One region of the Streptomyces sp. NPDC006339 genome, then DNA from elsewhere that is predicted to be linked to it. Evidence: predicted binding sites of a transcription regulator. Region 1 holds the regulator's gene; the other holds the start of a gene.

Region 1 (8,743 bases):
CCGCATCCGCGCCGCCCGCGAGCGGCTCGCCCGGCTCACCGCCCACCCGGTGCCCGCGCCGGCGGAGCCGCTCCGCTTCCGCGCCGCCCCGGCGGGCGACGGCGCCCCCGTCGACCTGGCCGGAATCCGCGTGGCCGGTCGGCTCCGGCTCGACGCCCTGCACCTGGACGCGGGCGAACGGCTCCTGGTGACCGGCCCGAACGGCGCCGGCAAGACCACCCTGCTCAAGGTCCTCGCGGGCGAAGTCGTCCCGGACGCGGGCACCGTGCGCGCCCCCGCCCGGGTCGGGCTGCTCCGCCAGGACACGGCCCCTCCGACCGATCCGCGGACGGTCGGCGAGGCGTTCGGGGAGGGCCGCGAGGACGAACTGCTCGCCCTCGGGCTCTTCGCCGCCCGGGACCTGGCGACCCCGGTGCGGCTCCTGTCGGCGGGGCAGCGCCGCAAGCTGGAGCTGGCCCGGCTCGTGACGGCGCCCGCCGACCTGCTCCTCCTGGACGAACCGACCAACCACCTGGCCCCGGGCCTGGTGGAGGAGATCGAGGCCGCGCTCGCCGCCTACCGGGGCACGCTGGTGATCGTCAGCCATGACCGGCGCCTCCGCGCGGGCTTCCGGGGCCGCCGCCTCGACCTGTCCCCGGCGGAGCCCCGGGACCTCGCTCCGACGGCCTCGGCCTCGGCGGGAGCTGCGGCTTCGGCGGGGGCTACGCCCCGAAGTCGTACGCCGTGACCTCCGCCAGGTACCGCTCCCGCCGCGGCTCGTCGTCCTCCAGGAAGGAGGCCAGGAAGGAGTTCCGGGCGAGGGTCCGCAGGTGCTCGGGGGTCAGGGACAGCGCATCCGCGACCGCGTCGAAGGTGTCGCCGACGTAACCGCCGAAGTAGGCGGGGTCGTCGGAGTTGACCGTCGCCAGCAGGCCCGCCTCCAGCATCGTCCGCAGCGGGTGCCGCTCCAGGACGTCGACCGCCCGCAGCCGCACGTTGGACAGCGGGCACAACGTCAGCGGCACCCGCTCGCGGACGAGCCGCTCGACCAGCGACGGGTCCTCCAGGCAGCGCAGACCGTGGTCGATCCGCTCCACTCCGAGGACGTCGAGGGCCTCGCGGATGTACTCCGCCGGGCCCTCCTCTCCCGCGTGCGCGACCCGCCGCAGACCGAGCCGGGCGGCCTCCTCGTACACCTCGCGGAACTTCGCCGGCGGGTGACCGACCTCCGCCGAGTCCAGACCCACGCCGGTGATCCGGTCCAGATACGGCTTCGCCGCCTCCAGCGTCGCCATCGCCGACTCCGCCGACTCGTCGCGCAGGAAGCACATGATGAGCCGGGTCGAGATCCCGTGCCGCTCCTCGGCGCGGTCCAGGGCCGCGCCGAGCCCCTCCACGACGACACCGATCGGCACCCCGCGCGCCGTGTGCGCCTGCGGGTCGAAGAAGATCTCGGCGTGCCGCACGCCCTGCTCCGCGGCCCGCGCCAGATACGCGTCGGCGAGCTCGGTGAAGTCGTCGGCGGTGCGCAGGACCGCCATCAGGGCGTAGTAGAGGTCCAGGAAGGACCGCAGATCGCTGAAACGGTACGCCTCGCGCAGCGCCTCCGTGTCCGCGTACGGCAGGGTGACGCCGTTGCGCGCGGCGAGCGCGAAGGCCAGCTCGGGTTCGAGGGTGCCTTCGATGTGGAGGTGCAGTTCGGCTTTGGGTACGGGCACGGTGCCTTGCTCTATCTCTTCGGTACGGGGACCCTCATCAGGTCCTGGGCGATGCTCAGCTCCCCCTCGAACCCGGCCGCCCGCGCCTGCCGCTCGAACTCCTCCGGGTCGGTGTACCGCTGCGAGAAGTGCGTCAGCACCAGGTGCCGCACGCCCGCCTCCCGTGCGACGGCGGCGGCCTGGCCGGCCGTCAGATGGCCGTGGTCGACGGCGAGCCGGACGTCCTCGTCGAGGAAGGTCGACTCGATGACGAGCAGGTCGGCGCCCTCGGCGAGCGCGTACACCCCGTCGCACAGCCGGGTGTCCATGACGAAGGCGAACCGCTGTCCCCGCCGGACCTCGCTCACCTGCTCCAGGGTGACCCCGCCCAGGACGCCCTCGCGCTGGATCCGCCCCACGTCGGGGCCCTTGATGCCGTGCGCCGCGAGCCGCTCGGGCAGGATGCGGCGCCCGTCCGGCTCGACGAGCCGGTAGCCGTACGACTCCACGGGGTGGGACAGCTTGCGCGCCTCCAGCGTGTACCCCTCGGTGACCGCGAGCGGCCCGTCGGCGGTGACCGGCGCCTCGGTCAGCTTCACGGTCTCGCGGTAGGCCGTCGCGTACCGCAGCCGCTCGAAGAAGCGCTGCCCGCTCGCCGGGTAGTGCGCGGTGACCGGGTGCGGGACCTGGTCGAGATTGATCCGCTGGATCACCCCGGCCAGGCCGAGCGAGTGGTCGCCGTGGAAGTGGGTGACGCAGATCCGGTTCAGGTCGTGCGCCGCCACCCCGGCCCTGAGCATCTGCCGCTGGGTGCCCTCGCCGGGGTCGAAGAGGATGCCCTGCCCGTCCCAGCGCAGCAGATAGCCGTTGTGGTTGCGGTGCCGGGTCGGGACCTGGCTGGCCGTGCCGAGGACGACCAGTTCACGTACGGACAAGGGAGGGATCCGTCCCGGTCTATCCGGGGGGCCAGTTGAGGCCGCGGCCGCCCAGGACGTGCGCGTGGGCGTGGAAGACGGTCTGGCCGGCGCCGGCGCCCGTGTTGAAGACGATCCGGAAGCCGCTGCCGTCGACCTTCTCCTGCGCGGCGACCTCGCCGGCCTCGCGCAGCACGTCGGCGGCGACGGTCGGCGCGGCGGCGGCCAGGGACGCGGCGTCGGGGTAGTGCAGGCGCGGGATGACCAGGACGTGCGTGGGCGCCTGGGGGTTGATGTCGCGGAACGCCAGCGTCGTCTCGGTCTCGCGCACGATCGTCGCCGGCACCTCCCCCTCCGCGATCTTGCAGAACAGGCAGTCGCTCTGCGGCTCTCCGGCCATGGCCCGGGCCTCCTCGCCTCTGTCGATCAGTACACGCGCATGCTATCGGGGGCCACCGACAGCGACCGCCGACCGGGCCCCTCGACCCGCTCGCCTTCCCGCGGGGCCGCTACGACCAGCGTCCCGTGCGGCCGAGCACCAGCGCCGCGGCCGCCGTCCCCGCCGTGGAGGTGCGCAGCACGCTGTGCCCGAGCCGGTACGGCCTGGCCCCGGCCTCCTCGAACAGCGCCAACTCGTCCGGGGACACCCCGCCTTCGGGGCCCACGACGAGGACGATCGAGCCCTGCTCCGGCAGTTCGGCGGTGGCCAGAGCCCCGCTCGGATGCGCGCGGTCCTCGTGCAGGACGGCCGCGAAGTCGGCCTCCGCGAGGAGCGCGGCGACCTGCTTGGACGACATGAGCTCGGCGACCTCGGGGAAACGGGTGCGGCGCGACTGCTTGCCGGCCTCGCGGGCGGTGGCCCGCCACTTGGAGAGGGCCTTGAGTCCCCGGTCGCCCTTCCACTGGGTGATGCAGCGGGACGCGGCCCACGGCACGATCGCGTCCACGCCGGTCTCCGTCATGGTCTCGACGGCCAGTTCGCCCCGGTCGCCCTTGGGCAGGGCCTGGACGACGGTGATGCGCGGCGCGGGCGGGGGGTCCTCGTGGACGGCGGTGACCTCGACGGTCAGCCGGTCCTTGTCCTCGGCGGCGGTGACCACGCACGCGGCCCAGGCGCCCCGCCCGTCGGTGAGCACCAGCTCCTCACCGGCGCGCAGCCGCTTCACGGACACGGCGTGGCGGCCCTCGGGCCCGTCGAGGAGGAAGCCGCCGACGGCGGGCACGGCGTCGACGACGAAGACGGGTGCGGTCACGAGGTGCTCCTGGTGCGGTGCGGCAGCCCGGCGAGGGCGGCGTCGAGTTCGGCGGCGAGGACCTCCACGAGCCGGCCGGCCGGGAGCTCCCGCGCGAGGCGGTGGCCCTGCCCGGCCCACAGGGCCATGCCCTGCGGGTCTCCGGCGGTCGCGGCGGCCTTGCGCAGCGGGGCGGTGAGGTGGTGGACCTCGGGGTAGGCGGCGGGCGCGTACGGCCCGTGCTCCCGCAGGAAACGGTTCACCAGGCCCCGGGCCGGCCGCCCGGAGAAGGCCCTGGTGAGCTCGGTGCGGACGAAGAGGGGGTCGGTCAGGGCCCGCTTGTGCAGCGGGTGGGCCCCCGACTCGGGGCAGACGAGGAAGGCGGTGCCGAGCTGGGCGGCGTCGGCGCCGGCCGCGAGCACGGCGGCGATCTGCCGGCCGCGCATGATCCCGCCGGTCGCGACGATCGGAAGCCGGACGCTCTCGCGCACCTCGGTGAGCAGCGGCAGCAGCCCGCGGCCGCTGCCGGCGGAGGGCCCGTCGGCGGGGTCGTCGCGGTGGGTGCCCTGGTGGCCGCCCGCCTCGGTGCCCTGCACACAGATCGCGTCCGCCCCGGCGCGCTCGGCGGTGCGGGCCTCCTCGACGGAGGTGACGGTGACGATCGTGAACGTACCGACCCGGTCGAGGGCGTGCAGCGCGTCACGGTCGGGGCAGCCGAAGGTGAAGGAGACGACCGGCACGGGGTCGTCGAGCAGGATCGCCAGCTTGGCGTCGTACCCGTCGTCCCGGCCCTGGTCGGCGTCGCCGAGCTCCGTCTCGTACCAGGTGGCCTCGCCGGCCAGTTGGTGGCGGTACACCTCGACGGCGGCGGGGTCGGCGGGCTGGCCGCTCGGCGGCATGAAGAGGTTGACCCCGAAGGGCCGGCCGGTGAGCCCGCGGACCTGCTTGATCTCCTGGTAGAGCCCGCCCGCCGTCTTGTACCCCCCGGCCAGGAACCCGAGCGCCCCCGCCTCGCACACGGCACCGACGAGCTCCGGGCAGGACGCGCCACCCGCCATGGGTGCCTGCACGATCGGAAGCCGGGAGAGATCGCTCAGTGCGGTGGACATGCAGGCATCGTGCCATGCCGGTGTGACGGCGCCGAATCGGCGGACGGCCCGCGGAAAGAGGGCGGCCCGCACGATGTGCGAGCCGCCCTCTCCGCGTCGTGCCTACGGGGCTCAGCGCCCGTTGAAGGCGTCCTTCAGGCGCGAGAACAGCCCCTGCTGACCGGGCTGGAACTGGCCCAGCGGGCGCTCCTCGCCGCGCAGCTTGGCCAGCTCGCGCAGCAGGCGCTCCTGCTCGGGGTCGAGCTTCGTCGGGGTCTGGACCTCGACGTGGACGATCAGGTCGCCCCGGCCGTTGCCGCGCAGGTGGGTGACGCCGCGGCCGTGCAGCGGGATGGACTGGCCGGACTGGGTGCCCGGGCGGATGTCCACGTCCTCGAGACCGTCGAGGGTCTGGAGCTGCACCTTCGTGCCGAGCGAGGCCGCCGTCATCGGAAGCGTCACCGTGCAGTGCAGGTCGTCGCCGCGCCGCTGGAAGACGTCGTGCGGGAGCTCGTGGATCTCCACGTACAGGTCACCCGCCGGACCGCCGCCGGGGCCGACCTCGCCCTCCCCGGCCAACTGGATCCGGGTGCCGTTGTCGACACCGGCGGGGATCTTGACCGTGAGGGTGCGGCGGGAGCGGATCCGGCCGTCGCCGGCGCACTCGGGGCACGGGGTCGGGACGACGGTGCCGAAGCCCTGGCACTGGGGGCAGGGACGGGAGGTCATGACCTGGCCCAGGAAGGACCGGGTGACCTGGGAGACCTCGCCGCGGCCGCGGCACATGTCACAGGTCTGCGCGGAGGTGCCGGGCGCGGCGCCCTCTCCGGAGCAGGTGGTGCAGACGACGGCCGTGTCGACCTGGATGTCCTTGGTGGTGCCGAAGGCGGCCTCGTCGAGGGTCACCTCCAGTCGGATCATCGCGTCCTGGCCGCGCCGGGTGCGCGAACGCGGGCCGCGCTGGGACGCCGTACCGAAGAAGGCGTCCATGATGTCCGAGAAGTTGCCGAAGCCGCCCGCGCCGAAGCCGCCGGCCCCGCCGCCTCCGGAGGAGGACAGGGGGTCGCCGCCGAGGTCGTAGACCTGCTTCTTCTGCGGGTCCGAGAGCACCTCGTACGCGGCGTTGATCTCCTTGAACCGCTCCTGCGTCTTCGGGTCCGGGTTCACGTCCGGGTGAAGCTCGCGGGCGAGTCGGCGGAATGCCTTCTTGATCTCGTCCTGCGAGGCGTCCCGACGCACGCCGAGGACGGCGTAATAGTCCGTGGCCACTTACGACTCCGCCAGGATCTGTCCGACGTAACGTGCCACTGCGCGTACCGCTCCCATCGTTCCGGGGTAGTCCATGCGGGTCGGTCCGACCACGCCGAGTTTGGCGACTGCCTCGCCGCCGGAACCGTAGCCGACCGAGACGACGGATGTGGACGTCAGGCCCTCGTGGGCGTTCTCGTGCCCGATCCGTACGGTCATGCCCGATTCCTTGGCCTCGCCGAGCAGCTTGAGGAGCACGACCTGCTCCTCCAGTGCTTCCAGGACGGGCCTGATCGTCAGGGGGAAGTCGTGTCCGAAGCGGGTCAGATTGGCGGTGCCGCCGATCATGAGCCGCTCCTCGTGCTCCTCCACGAGGGTCTCCAGGAGGGTCGCGAGCACGGTCGAGACCGTGGCGCGGTCCTCCGACTCCTCGAAGGACTCCGGCAGGTCCTGCACCAACTGCGGCACGTCCGCGAAGCGGCGTCCGACGACCCGGCTGTTGAGCCGGGCGCGCAGGTCGGCGAGGGAGGTCTCGCCGAAGGGTGCCGGGCAGTCGATCACCCGCTGCTCGACCCGGCCGGTGTCGGTGATGAGCACCAGCATCAGCCGGGCGGGCGCCAGCGACAGCAGTTCCACGTGCCGCACCGTCGAGCGGGTCAGCGAGGGGTACTGCACGACGGCGACCTGGCGGGTGAGCTGCGCGAGCAGCCGGACCGTGCGGCCGACGACGTCGTCGAGGTCGACGGCCCCGTCGAGGAAGTTGTGGATCGCCCGCCGCTCGGGGGTCGACAGCGGCTTGACGCCGGCCAGCCGGTCCACGAAGAGGCGGTAGCCCTTGTCGGTGGGGATGCGCCCGGCGCTGGTGTGGGGCTGGGCGATGTAGCCCTCCTCCTCCAGGACCGCCATGTCGTTGCGCACGGTGGCGGGCGAGACTCCGAGCTTGTGCCGCTCGGTCAGCGCCTTGGAGCCGACCGGCTCCTCCGTCCCGACGTAGTCCTGGACGATGGCGCGCAGCACCTCGAGTCTGCGTTCGCTGAGCATCGTGCGCACCTCCAGGTGTCGATCCGGTTCCGGTTGCTCCGCTTTTGGCACTCGCCCTGTCCGAGTGCCAGGAATCCCCCGGCCAGTGTACGGCGGTGTCCATCGCTCCTGGCAAGGAGGCGGGCTCGGAGGGGTCGAGCCCGATAGCGTCGTCGTATGGATGAGCACGCGATGGACGCCCGTACGGAGCGATGGGAAGAGCTCGGCTGGGAGCGGCTCGGAGACGGCGTCGGAAGGCGCCGGCTGCCGGGCTGGGACGCCACGACGGGCCTGGTCGTGGGCCGTGACGCGGTCCTGCTGTACGACACCGGCGCGACCCTCGCGCAGGGCGCCGAGCTGCGCGCCCAGGTGGCGGAGCTCACGGGCGGCCGGAGGGTGACGCATATCGCACTCAGCCACCCGCACTTCGACCATGTCCTCGGGACGGCGGTCTTCGCGGGCGCCGAGGTCTTCGGGGCGGTCGGCATGGACACCCTGCTGCCCCGGGAGCGCGAGGAGCTGCGGACGGACGCGGTACGGCACGGGGTCGACGAGCGGGCCGCGGCGGAGGCGGCCGAGGTGCTGGTCGCCCCGCGGCACACCGTCTCGGGCGAGTGGACCCTCGACCTGGGCGGCCGGCAGGTGCTGCTGGCCAACGTGGGCCCGGGCCACTCGGGCCATGACCTGGTGCTCCTCGTCCCGGGTGAGCGGGAGATCGTCTTCTGCGGCGACCTGGTCGAGGAGTCGGGCGAACCGCAGGCCGGTCCGGACGCGATCCCGGCCCGCTGGCCGGACGCCCTGGACCGCCTCCTGGCTCTCGGCGGCGAGGACGCGGTGTACGTGCCGGGGCACGGGGCGGTGGTGGACGCCACGTTCGTACGACGCCAGCGCGAAGAACTGGCACGGCGCTTCTCCGTCGCATAACGTCCCCCGAATGCGCAGCTACAACCCGGATCTGACCCCTCCTTGGAAGCGCTCGGCGCCCGTCCCGGAGGTCCCGGCGGACCGTGACCTGGTGGTCGAGGAGGTCTCGACGGGCTTCTGCGGGGCGGTGATCCGCTGTGAGGCCGGCACGGTGACGCTGGAGGACCGCTTCGGCAAGCACCGGGTCTTCCCGATGGAACCGCGCGGCTTCCTGCTGGAGGGCCGGGTCGTCACCCTGGTCCGCCCCTCCCGCCCGGCGCCGGCGCGGCCCACCCGTACGGCCTCCGGCTCGATCGCCGTCCCCGGCGCCCGGGCGCGGGTGGCCCGTGCGGGCCGGATCTACGTCGAGGGCCGCCACGACGCCGAGCTGGTGGAGCGGGTGTGGGGCGACGACCTGCGGATCGAGGGCGTCGTCGTGGAGTACCTGGAGGGCGTCGACGACCTCCCGGCCATCGTCGCCGACTTCGCCCCGGCCCCGGACGCCCGCCTCGGCGTCCTGGTCGACCACCTGGTGGACGGCTCGAAGGAGTCCCGCATCGCGGCCCGGGTCTCCTCCCCCGACGTCCTCGTCGTCGGCCACCCCTACATCGACATCTGGCAGGCCGTGAAGCCCTCCGCCCTGGGCATCCGGGCCTGGCCGA
Region 2 (8,743 bases), on a different contig from region 1:
GCTGCCGCAGGCGGTGGAGCTCACCACGCTCGGCGGCAAGAACTGGGCGGTGCCCTTCGACGCCGCCCCGCAGGCTTTCTACTACCGCAAGGACCTCTTCGCGAAGTACGGGATCGCCGTCCCCACGACCTGGGACGAGTTCAAGTCGGCCGCCGAGAAGGTGAAGAAGGCCGATCCCAGGACGCGCATCGCCACCTTCTTCCCCGACGACCCGACCACCTTCGAGGCCGTGGCCTGGCAGGCCGGCGCCCAGTGGTTCAAGGCCGAGAACGACACGTGGAAGATCGACACCACGGACCCGGCCACCACCAAGGTCACCGGCTACTGGCAGGGCCTCCTCGACGCCGACCTCGTCCACAAGAACGCCTCCTTCAGCCCCGAGTGGACCGGCTCCCTCAAGAACGGCACCACCATCGGCTACCTCGGCGCCTCCTGGGGCGCCGGCGTCCTCAAGGGCACCCTGCCCGAGCAGAGCGGCAAGTGGGCCATCGCCCCCATGCCGCACTGGGGCACCCCCGCCAGCGGCATGCTCGGCGGCACCTCTTTCGCCGTCACCAAGGACAGCGACAAGAAGGCCGCCGCGGTCGAGTTCGCCGAGTGGATGTCCACCACCGAGGCCGGTGTGAAGGCCCGTATCGCCTCCGGCACCTCCAGCGCCTTCCCCGCCGCCACCGCCCTGCGCCCGGTCGCCAAGCAGGTCTTCGACGCGAGCTACTACGGCGGCCAGGACATCTACGCCCTGTTCGAGCAGGCCGGCGCCTCCATCGACCCGAACTGGGCCTGGGGGCCGACCACCGGCACCACCAACACCACCATCAAGGACCACTTCGGCAAGATCACCAAGGGTGGCCCCGGCATCGCCGACGCCGTCGAGGCCGGCCACAGGGCGACCGTCGCCGAGCTGACCAAGCGCGGTCTGAAGGTCGAGGGCTGACAGCGATGAAGGCCCGCACCCGCGCGGCGGCGACCCTGCTGACCCCGTTCTTCCTGCTGTTCACCGCGGTGATGGTGGTGCCGATCGGCTACGCGGTCTGGCTCAGCCTCTTCACCGAGAAGCAGTCGGGACTCGGCTTCGGCGGCGCCGAGACCGTCTTCAGCGGACTCGACAACTACACCGCGGCGCTGGGTGACCCGGCCTTCCTCGAGGGCTTCGGCGTGCTGCTCGGATACTGCCTGCTCTACATTCCGCTGCTGCTCGCCGGGGCCCTCGGCCTCGCCCTGCTGCTCGACTCGGCCCTCGCCCGCGCCCGCCGCTTCTTCCAGCTCGCGCTCTTCCTGCCGCACGCCGTCCCCGGCATCATCGCCGCGCTGATCTGGGTCTACCTCTACACCCCCCAGCTCAGCCCGGTCGTCCAGGCCATGGAGGCCGGCGGCGTCGGCTTCGACTTCTTCTCCCCCGAGGGCGCCCTCCCCTCCGTCGTCAACATCGCGCTGTGGGAGTGGCTCGGCTACAACATGGTGATCTTCTACGCGGCCCTCCAGGCCATCGACCGCTCCGTGCTCGAAGCCGCCACCGTCGACGGCGCCGGCTCCTGGCGGATCGCCTTCAGCATCAAGATCCCGCTGATCAGGGCCTCGCTCGCGATGGTCGCCCTCTTCACCGTCATCGGCTCGCTCCAGCTCTTCACCGAGCCGCTCATCCTCAACAAGGGCACCGGATCCGCCGTCACCTCGACCTGGACGCCCAACATGTACGCGTACACCGCCGCGTTCGACCGCAACGACTACGGACTGGCCGCGGCCGCGTCCGTCCTGCTCGCCCTCACGGCCGCGCTGCTGTCCTTCGCCGTCACCCGTCTCACCGGCCGGAAGGGGAAGCGCGCATGAGCACCCGACGCCCCACGAACGTCTGGCTGTCGAAGACCGCCGTCAACGGCGCCCTCGTCCTCGCCGTCGTCTACATGCTCTTCCCCCTCGTGTGGCTGCTCACCGCCGCCACCAAGGACGCCGGCGGACTCCTCGCCGGAAACGCCTTCTCCTTCGAGGGCTTCGACCTCGGCGGCAACCTCCGCCGCCTCGCCGACTACAACGACGGCATCTACTTCCACTGGTACCTCAACAGCCTGCTCTACGCGGGCCTCGGCGCCCTCGCCTGCTCGCTGATCAGCGTCGCCGCCGGCTACGCCTTCGACAAATACGACTTCCGCGGCAAGGAGAAGCTGTTCGGCGTCGTCCTGCTCGGCGTGCTCGTCCCCACCACCGCGCTCGCCCTGCCGATGTACCTCCTCGCCAGCGAGGTCGGCATCGTCAACACCTACTGGGCCGTGCTCGTCCCCGTCCTCGTCAATCCCTTCGGGGTCTACCTCGCCCGGGTCTTCAGCGCCGGCTACATCCCCGACGAGGCCCTGGAGGCCGCCCGTATCGACGGGGCCGGCGAACTGCGCACCTTCTGGTCCATCGGCCTGCGCATGGTCATGCCCGGCTTCGTGACCGTCTTCCTCTTCCAGTTCACCGCCATCTGGAACAATTTCTTCCTCCCCCTGGTGATGCTCTCGGACCAGAAGCTCTTCCCGCTGAGCCTCGGCCTCTACGCGTGGAACAGCAACGCCCACGCCGAACCCGACTACTACCCCCTCGTCGTCACCGGCTCCCTGCTCGCGGTCGTCCCCCTCGTCGTCGCCTTCGTCTCCCTCCAGCGCCACTGGAAGGCCGGTCTGACCGCCGGCAGCGTCAAGTGAGGAACACGGATCCCAGGATGCACTCGACCACCGACAACGCCCCCGGCCCCCGCCCGCGGCTCCTGCTCGCGATGGGCCCCGGCGTCGCCGAACGCCTCCTCACCGACACCCACCGCGCCCGCCTCGCCGCGCTGACCCGCACCGACCCGCACCTGGTCGCCCACGACCTCGCCACGCCCACGCCCGAGGTCGCCGCCGCGCTCGCCGAGGCCGAACTCCTCCTCACCTGCTGGGGCGCCACCCCGCTCACCGCCGAGGTGCTGGAGCGCGCCCCGCGCCTCGAGGCCGTCGTCCACGCCGCCGGTTCGGTCAAGCACCACATCACCGACGCCTGCTGGGAGCGCGGCATCGCCGTCACCTCGGCCGCCGCCGCCAACGCCCTGCCCGTCGCCGAATACACCCTCGCCGCGATCCTCTTCGCCGGGAAGCGGGTCCTCCGCTCCGCCCAGCGGTACGCCGAGCTGCGCACCGGCCACGACTGGCTCACCGACTCCGCGGACTCGGGCAACTACCGCAGGACCATCGGCATCGTCGGCGCCTCCCGGATCGGCCGCCGCGTCCTCGAACTGCTCCGCCCCTTCGACCTCGACGTCCTGCTCCACGACCCGTACGTGACGCCGGCCGAGGCCCGCGCGCTCGGCGCCGAGGGCGTCGGCCTCGACGAGCTCTGCGCCCGCAGCACCGTCGTCTCCGTCCACGCGCCCCAGCTCCCCGCCACGTACCGCATGATCAGCGCGGCCCGGATCGCCTCGATGCCGGACGGGGCGACCCTGATCAACACCGCCCGCGGTTCCCTCGTGGACGAGGAGGCCCTCCTCCCCCACCTCGTGGCCGGCCGCCTGCACGCCGTCCTGGACGTGACCGACCCGGAGCTCCCGCCGCCCGACTCCCCCCTCTACACGCTCCCGAACGTCCTGCTCACCCCGCACGTGGCCGGTTCGCTCGGCAACGAGCTGCACCGGATGGCCGACCGGGCCCTGGAGGAGGTGGCGCGTTACGGGCGCGGGGAGCCGTTCGCGGAGGAGGTCAGGGCCGCAGACCTGGGCCGCTCGGCGTGACCGCTCCCCCTGAGGGCGGCGCGCCTAGACTGGAAGGGTCCTACCGGGTCCGGGAGGCGTCATGAGCTTCGTACAGATCATTGATTGCAAGACCAGCCGGGTCGACGACCTGAACGCGCTGATGGACCGCTGGGTCGAGCAGACCCGGGGCAAGCGCACCGCCACCCACAGCATCGTCGGCAAGGACCGCTCCGACGCCTCCCATGTCGTGGAGATCGTCGAATTCCCCTCTTACGACGTCGCCATGCGCAACTCGCAGCTCCCCGAGACCGACCGGATCTTCCGGGAGATGGTCGCGCTCTGCGACGAGATGCCGACCTTCACCGACCTGGACGTCGTCCGGGACGAGGCGCTGTACAAGGCGAACGCCCGGCGGCTCCTGGAGATGATCGCGGGCGAGCCGGAGCTGGCGCTGCTCGACGAGGTGATCGCCGAGGGGTACCACGACCACGATCCCACCAACGAGCAGGACGTCATCGGCATGGACGCGGTCCGGCGCGAGGTGGAGATGTGGCGCGGCGGCTTCGACTTCTCCTTCACCGTCGACGACCAGATCGCCGAGGGCGACCGGGTGTGCACCCGCTGGACCTGGCGGGGCACCCACAGCGGTGACTTCATGGGGCTCCAGCCCACCGGCATGGAGGTCGAGATGACCGGCACGGTCATCCACCGCTTCCGCGACGACGGCAAGATCGCCGAGGGCTGGTGGCAGTACGACCTGCTGGGGCTGATGGGGCAGCTCGGCGCGGTCGAGGCGTAGTCCTCCGGGAAAGGCCGAGGCCCGGTGCTCCCTGGCGGGAGCACCGGGCCTCACGCACCGCGTTCGTGCGTCAGTGACCGCGTTCGTGCGTCAGTGGGAGTGGCCGTGACCGTGGCCGTGGCCGTGGTCCGCCGGCTCCTCCTCCTTCTTCTCCACCACGAGGGTCTCGGTGGTGAGGAGCAGGGAGGCGATCGAGGCGGCGTTCTCCAGGGCGGAGCGCGTCACCTTCACCGGGTCGATGACGCCGGCCTTGACCAGGTCGCCGTACTCGCCGGTGGCGGCGTTGAAGCCCTGGCCCTTGTCGAGCTCCGCCACCTTCGCGGTGATGACGTAGCCCTCGAGGCCGGCGTTCTCGGCGATCCAGCGCAGCGGCTCGACGGCGGCGCGGCGGACGACCGCGACACCGGTGGCCTCGTCGCCGGTCTTGTCGAGGTTGCCCTCGAGGACCTTGACGGCGTGGACCAGCGCGGAGCCACCACCGGAGACGATGCCCTCCTCGACCGCGGCGCGGGTCGCGGAGATGGCGTCCTCCAGGCGGTGCTTCTTCTCCTTCAGCTCCACCTCGGTGGCGGCGCCGACCTTGATCACGCACACGCCGCCGGCCAGCTTCGCGAGGCGCTCCTGGAGCTTCTCGCGGTCCCAGTCGGAGTCCGTGGCCTCGATCTCGGCCTTGATCTGGTTGACGCGGCCGAGGACGTCCTCGGAGGAGCCGGCGCCGTCCACGATCGTGGTGTCGTCCTTGGTGACGGTCACGCGGCGGGCGCTGCCCAGCACGTCCAGACCGGCCTGGTCGAGCTTGAGGCCGACCTCCTCGGAGATGACGGTGGCACCGGTGAGGGTGGCCATGTCCTGGAGCATCGCCTTGCGGCGGTCACCGAAGCCGGGCGCCTTGACGGCGACGGCGTTGAAGGTGCCGCGGATCTTGTTGACGACGAGGGTGGAGAGGGCCTCGCCCTCGACGTCCTCGGCGATGATCAGCAGCGGCTTGGAGGAGCCGGCCTGGATGACCTTCTCGAGCAGCGGCAGGAGGTCCTGGATGGAGGAGATCTTGCCCTGGTTGATCAGGATGTACGGGTCGTCGAGGACGGCCTCCATACGCTCCTGGTCGGTCACCATGTACGGGGAGAGGTAGCCCTTGTCGAAGGCCATGCCCTCGGTGAAGTCGAGCTCCAGGCCGAAGGTGTTGGACTCCTCGACGGTGATGACACCGTCCTTGCCGACCTTGTCCATCGCCTCGGCGATGAGCTCGCCGACCTGCTGGTCCTGCGCGGAGAGCGCGGCGACGGCGGCGATGTCGGACTTGTCGTCGATCGGGCGCGCGGTGGCGAGCAGCTCGTCCGAGACGGCCTTCACGGCGGCGTCGATGCCCTTCTTCAGGGCGGCCGGGGAGGCACCGGCGGCGACGTTGCGCAGACCCTCGCGGACCAGGGCCTGGGCGAGCACGGTGGCGGTGGTGGTGCCGTCACCCGCGATGTCGTTGGTCTTGGTCGCCACCTCCTTCACGAGCTGGGCGCCGAGGTTCTCGTACGGGTCCTCGATCTCGACCTCGCGGGCGATCGTGACACCGTCGTTGGTGATGGTGGGGGCGCCGAACTTCTTGTCGATGACGACGTTGCGGCCCTTGGGGCCGATCGTCACCTTCACCGTGTCGGCCAGCTTGTTGACGCCGCGCTCAAGGGCGCGACGGGCGTCCTCGTCGAACTTCAGGATCTTCGCCATGGGAGCGATTCAGCCCTCTCGGAAATCGTTGAAAAAGACTGCGCCCCTGGACGCCCGCGGAGAAGCCAGGGGGTCAGGGGCGCAGTTCAAAGCATCTCTGCAGGTGCCTTGGGGTGACTTACTTCTCGATGATCGCGAGCACGTCGCGAGCCGAGAGGACGAGGTACTCGTCGCCGTTGTACTTCACCTCGGTGCCGCCGTACTTGCTGTACAGCACGACGTCGCCGACCTTCACGTCGAGCGGAAGGCGCTCGCCGTTCTCGAAGCGGCCCGGGCCCACGGCGAGGACGGCGCCCTCCTGGGGCTTCTCCTTCGCGGTGTCCGGGATGACCAGGCCAGAGGCGGTGGTCTGCTCCGCGTCGAGCGGCTGGACCACGATGCGGTCCTCGAGCGGCTTGATGGCAACCTTGGAGCTGGTGGTCGTCACGATCCGACCTCCCCCTTCGGAGATCTCACGGGGTTAACTGTCTGAGGTGGCGACCAGGTGGATCCGTCGTCGCGGGTGCCGGACCTGCCCGTCGCTGTGTTGGCACTCTCCGGTGGGGAGTGCCAGAGCCGAGACTATGACCGCGATTAGCACTCGGTCAAGCGGAGTGCCAATTCACGACCCCGTGGCGCGAACGGCAGGGCGGATTCCCTCCGATCCGGGGGAACGCTCGGCCGGATCTGGTGGTTCCGTACGAGCGGGGTGACCTTCTCCGCCGCCTTGCGGCCCAGCCGTTCGATCGGGTCGACCGAGGACGCGCAGCCCGGCAGGGCGGCCAGCGCGCCGGCCAGGGCCAGGGCGGCGGTGAGCCGGCGCGCCCGGCTCACACGTAGTCCTCGAGCTTCGCCACCGCGTATCCCTTGGCCGTGACCGTCTTCATCACCCGCCGGATCATGTCCGGCATGCTGCCCTTCCAGTCCCCCTTGCCCCGGAAGTGGGTGAGGATGATGTCGCCGGGGTGCAGGTCCCGGTCCCACTCGCGCCACTCCATGTGGTCGGGGAACGCCTCGGACGCCCACAGCGGGACGGCCTTGACGCCGCACGCCTTCGCCGCGCGCAGGGTGTCCTCGTTGTAGTTGCCGTACGGCGGGCGGAAGAGCGGCGGCCGCTTGCCGAACCGCTTCTCGATGACGTCCTGCATGCCGCAGATCTGCCGCTTCTGGTCCGCGTAGTCGAGGCCCGGCAGATAGGGGTGGGTCAGGGTGTGGTTGTGCAGGGCCACCCCGGAGTCCTGCATCTTCTTGAAGTAGCCGTAGTCCTCCTTGACGAGGTAGTCGCTGAGGAACGCGCTGTACGGGATCCTCAGCTCGCTCATCATCCGCAGCAGCTCGGGGTCCTTCTCCGCGCCGTCGTCGATCGTCAGGAAGACGATCTTCTGCTTGGTCGGCACGGTGGTGAAGACCGGGGGCAGGTTCGTCCCGTCGGTCTCGAAGCCCTTGCGGGTGGTGATCCGCGGCTTCACGGCGGGCGGCTCGGGCGCTTCGAGCGGCGGCTGCGCCAGGCCCCACTTCTTGGCGGCGGCCACGCGGGCGGCGCGCGCCTTGCGGACCCGTTCCACGTACGCGTTGAGCGCGCCGGCCGCGCCCTGCGCCTCGGCGCGGGGCTGCTGGCCGGCGGCCGGCCGGGCCGGGCCCGAGCCGGATCCGGTCCGCTCGCCGGCGCCGGGCTCGGCGCAGGCCGAGGCGAGCGCGGCGACGACCAGGGCGGCCCCGACCACCCGCACACCCCGCGACGACCGCGTCGACCGCGACGAGCGGGGAAATGAGCGGGACTGTTCGTTTTGTCGTACTAGCTGCATGGCGCCGCATCCTGTCAGCGGCACGCCCCTCCGGGGCGCCGACACCACCGGAGGGCGCCCACCGTCCCCCGGGCGGCCCACACCCGCCCCGACCACCACAATGGGAGGGGTGACCGACCTCGCCGCCTTCACCGCCCTGCTCGCCCCCGAGGGGCAGGCCCTCCTCGACGCCCTGCGCGACTACGACCCCGCCCGGGAACTGGCGGTGGCCTCCAGGCTGCGCCGCGACCACCCCACCGAGCTGGTCTCCGCGGCCCTCGGGCAGGCCCGGCTGCGGCAGCGGGCGGTGGCGAAGTTCGGCGCGGAGGACGCCCACCGGATGTACTTCACGCCGAACGGCGTCGAGCAGTCCACGCGGGCGACCGTGGGCGCGTACCGCGCCGAGCGGCTGAAGGCGCTGGGCGTGCGCAGCGTCGCCGACCTGTGCAGCGGCATCGGCGGCGACGCCCTCGCGCTCGCCCGCGCCGGGATCTCCGTCCTCGCCGTCGACCGCGACCCACTGACCGCCGCGGCCGCCCGCGCCAACGCCGAGGCGCTCGGGCTCGCGGACCTGATCGAGGTGCGCTGCGCCGACGTCACCGAGATCGACACCAGCCCGTACGACGCCGTGTTCGTGGACCCGGCCCGGCGCGGCGGCCGGGGCCGGATCTTCGACCCCGAGGCGTACTCGCCGCCGCTGTCCTGGGCGGTCGAGGCGGCCCGCAAGGCCCCGCACGCGGCCCTGAAGATCGCCCCGGGCATCCC

What was found. Region 1 encodes HrcA, which represses chaperone genes, less so after heat shock. Its sites were predicted from a motif close to TTNGCACTCNGNNNNNCNGAGTGCNAA; they were not measured.
Region 2: groES (co-chaperone GroES) is a predicted target of HrcA. The motif match lies at 6,742-6,768, and genes of this name have one in related genera.

The regions. Positions count from the first base shown of each region.
Region 1 is NZ_JBEXQW010000024.1:54,863-63,605, reverse strand. Features, by position in the region: gene abc-f (ribosomal protection-like ABC-F family protein) at 1-727, shown strand, start outside; gene ABZ135_RS20580 (adenosine deaminase) at 702-1,697, opposite strand; gene ABZ135_RS20575 (ribonuclease Z) at 1,709-2,611, opposite strand; gene ABZ135_RS20570 (histidine triad nucleotide-binding protein) at 2,631-2,990, opposite strand; gene ABZ135_RS20565 (16S rRNA (uracil(1498)-N(3))-methyltransferase) at 3,100-3,843, opposite strand; gene ABZ135_RS20560 (nitronate monooxygenase) at 3,840-4,931, opposite strand; gene dnaJ (molecular chaperone DnaJ) at 5,043-6,179, opposite strand; gene hrcA (heat-inducible transcriptional repressor HrcA) at 6,180-7,199, opposite strand; gene ABZ135_RS20545 (MBL fold metallo-hydrolase) at 7,371-8,102, shown strand; gene ABZ135_RS20540 (DUF3097 domain-containing protein) at 8,113-8,743, shown strand, end outside.
Region 2 is NZ_JBEXQW010000002.1:210,246-218,988, reverse strand. Features, by position in the region: gene ABZ135_RS02620 (sugar ABC transporter substrate-binding protein) at 1-934, shown strand, start outside; gene ABZ135_RS02615 (sugar ABC transporter permease) at 940-1,827, shown strand; gene ABZ135_RS02610 (carbohydrate ABC transporter permease) at 1,824-2,678, shown strand; gene ABZ135_RS02605 (hydroxyacid dehydrogenase) at 2,696-3,736, shown strand; gene ABZ135_RS02600 (ester cyclase) at 3,798-4,496, shown strand; gene groL (chaperonin GroEL) at 4,587-6,215, opposite strand; gene groES (co-chaperone GroES) at 6,334-6,642, opposite strand; gene ABZ135_RS02585 (hypothetical protein) at 6,789-7,028, opposite strand; gene ABZ135_RS02580 (polysaccharide deacetylase family protein) at 7,025-7,999, opposite strand; gene ABZ135_RS02575 (class I SAM-dependent methyltransferase) at 8,100-8,743, shown strand, end outside.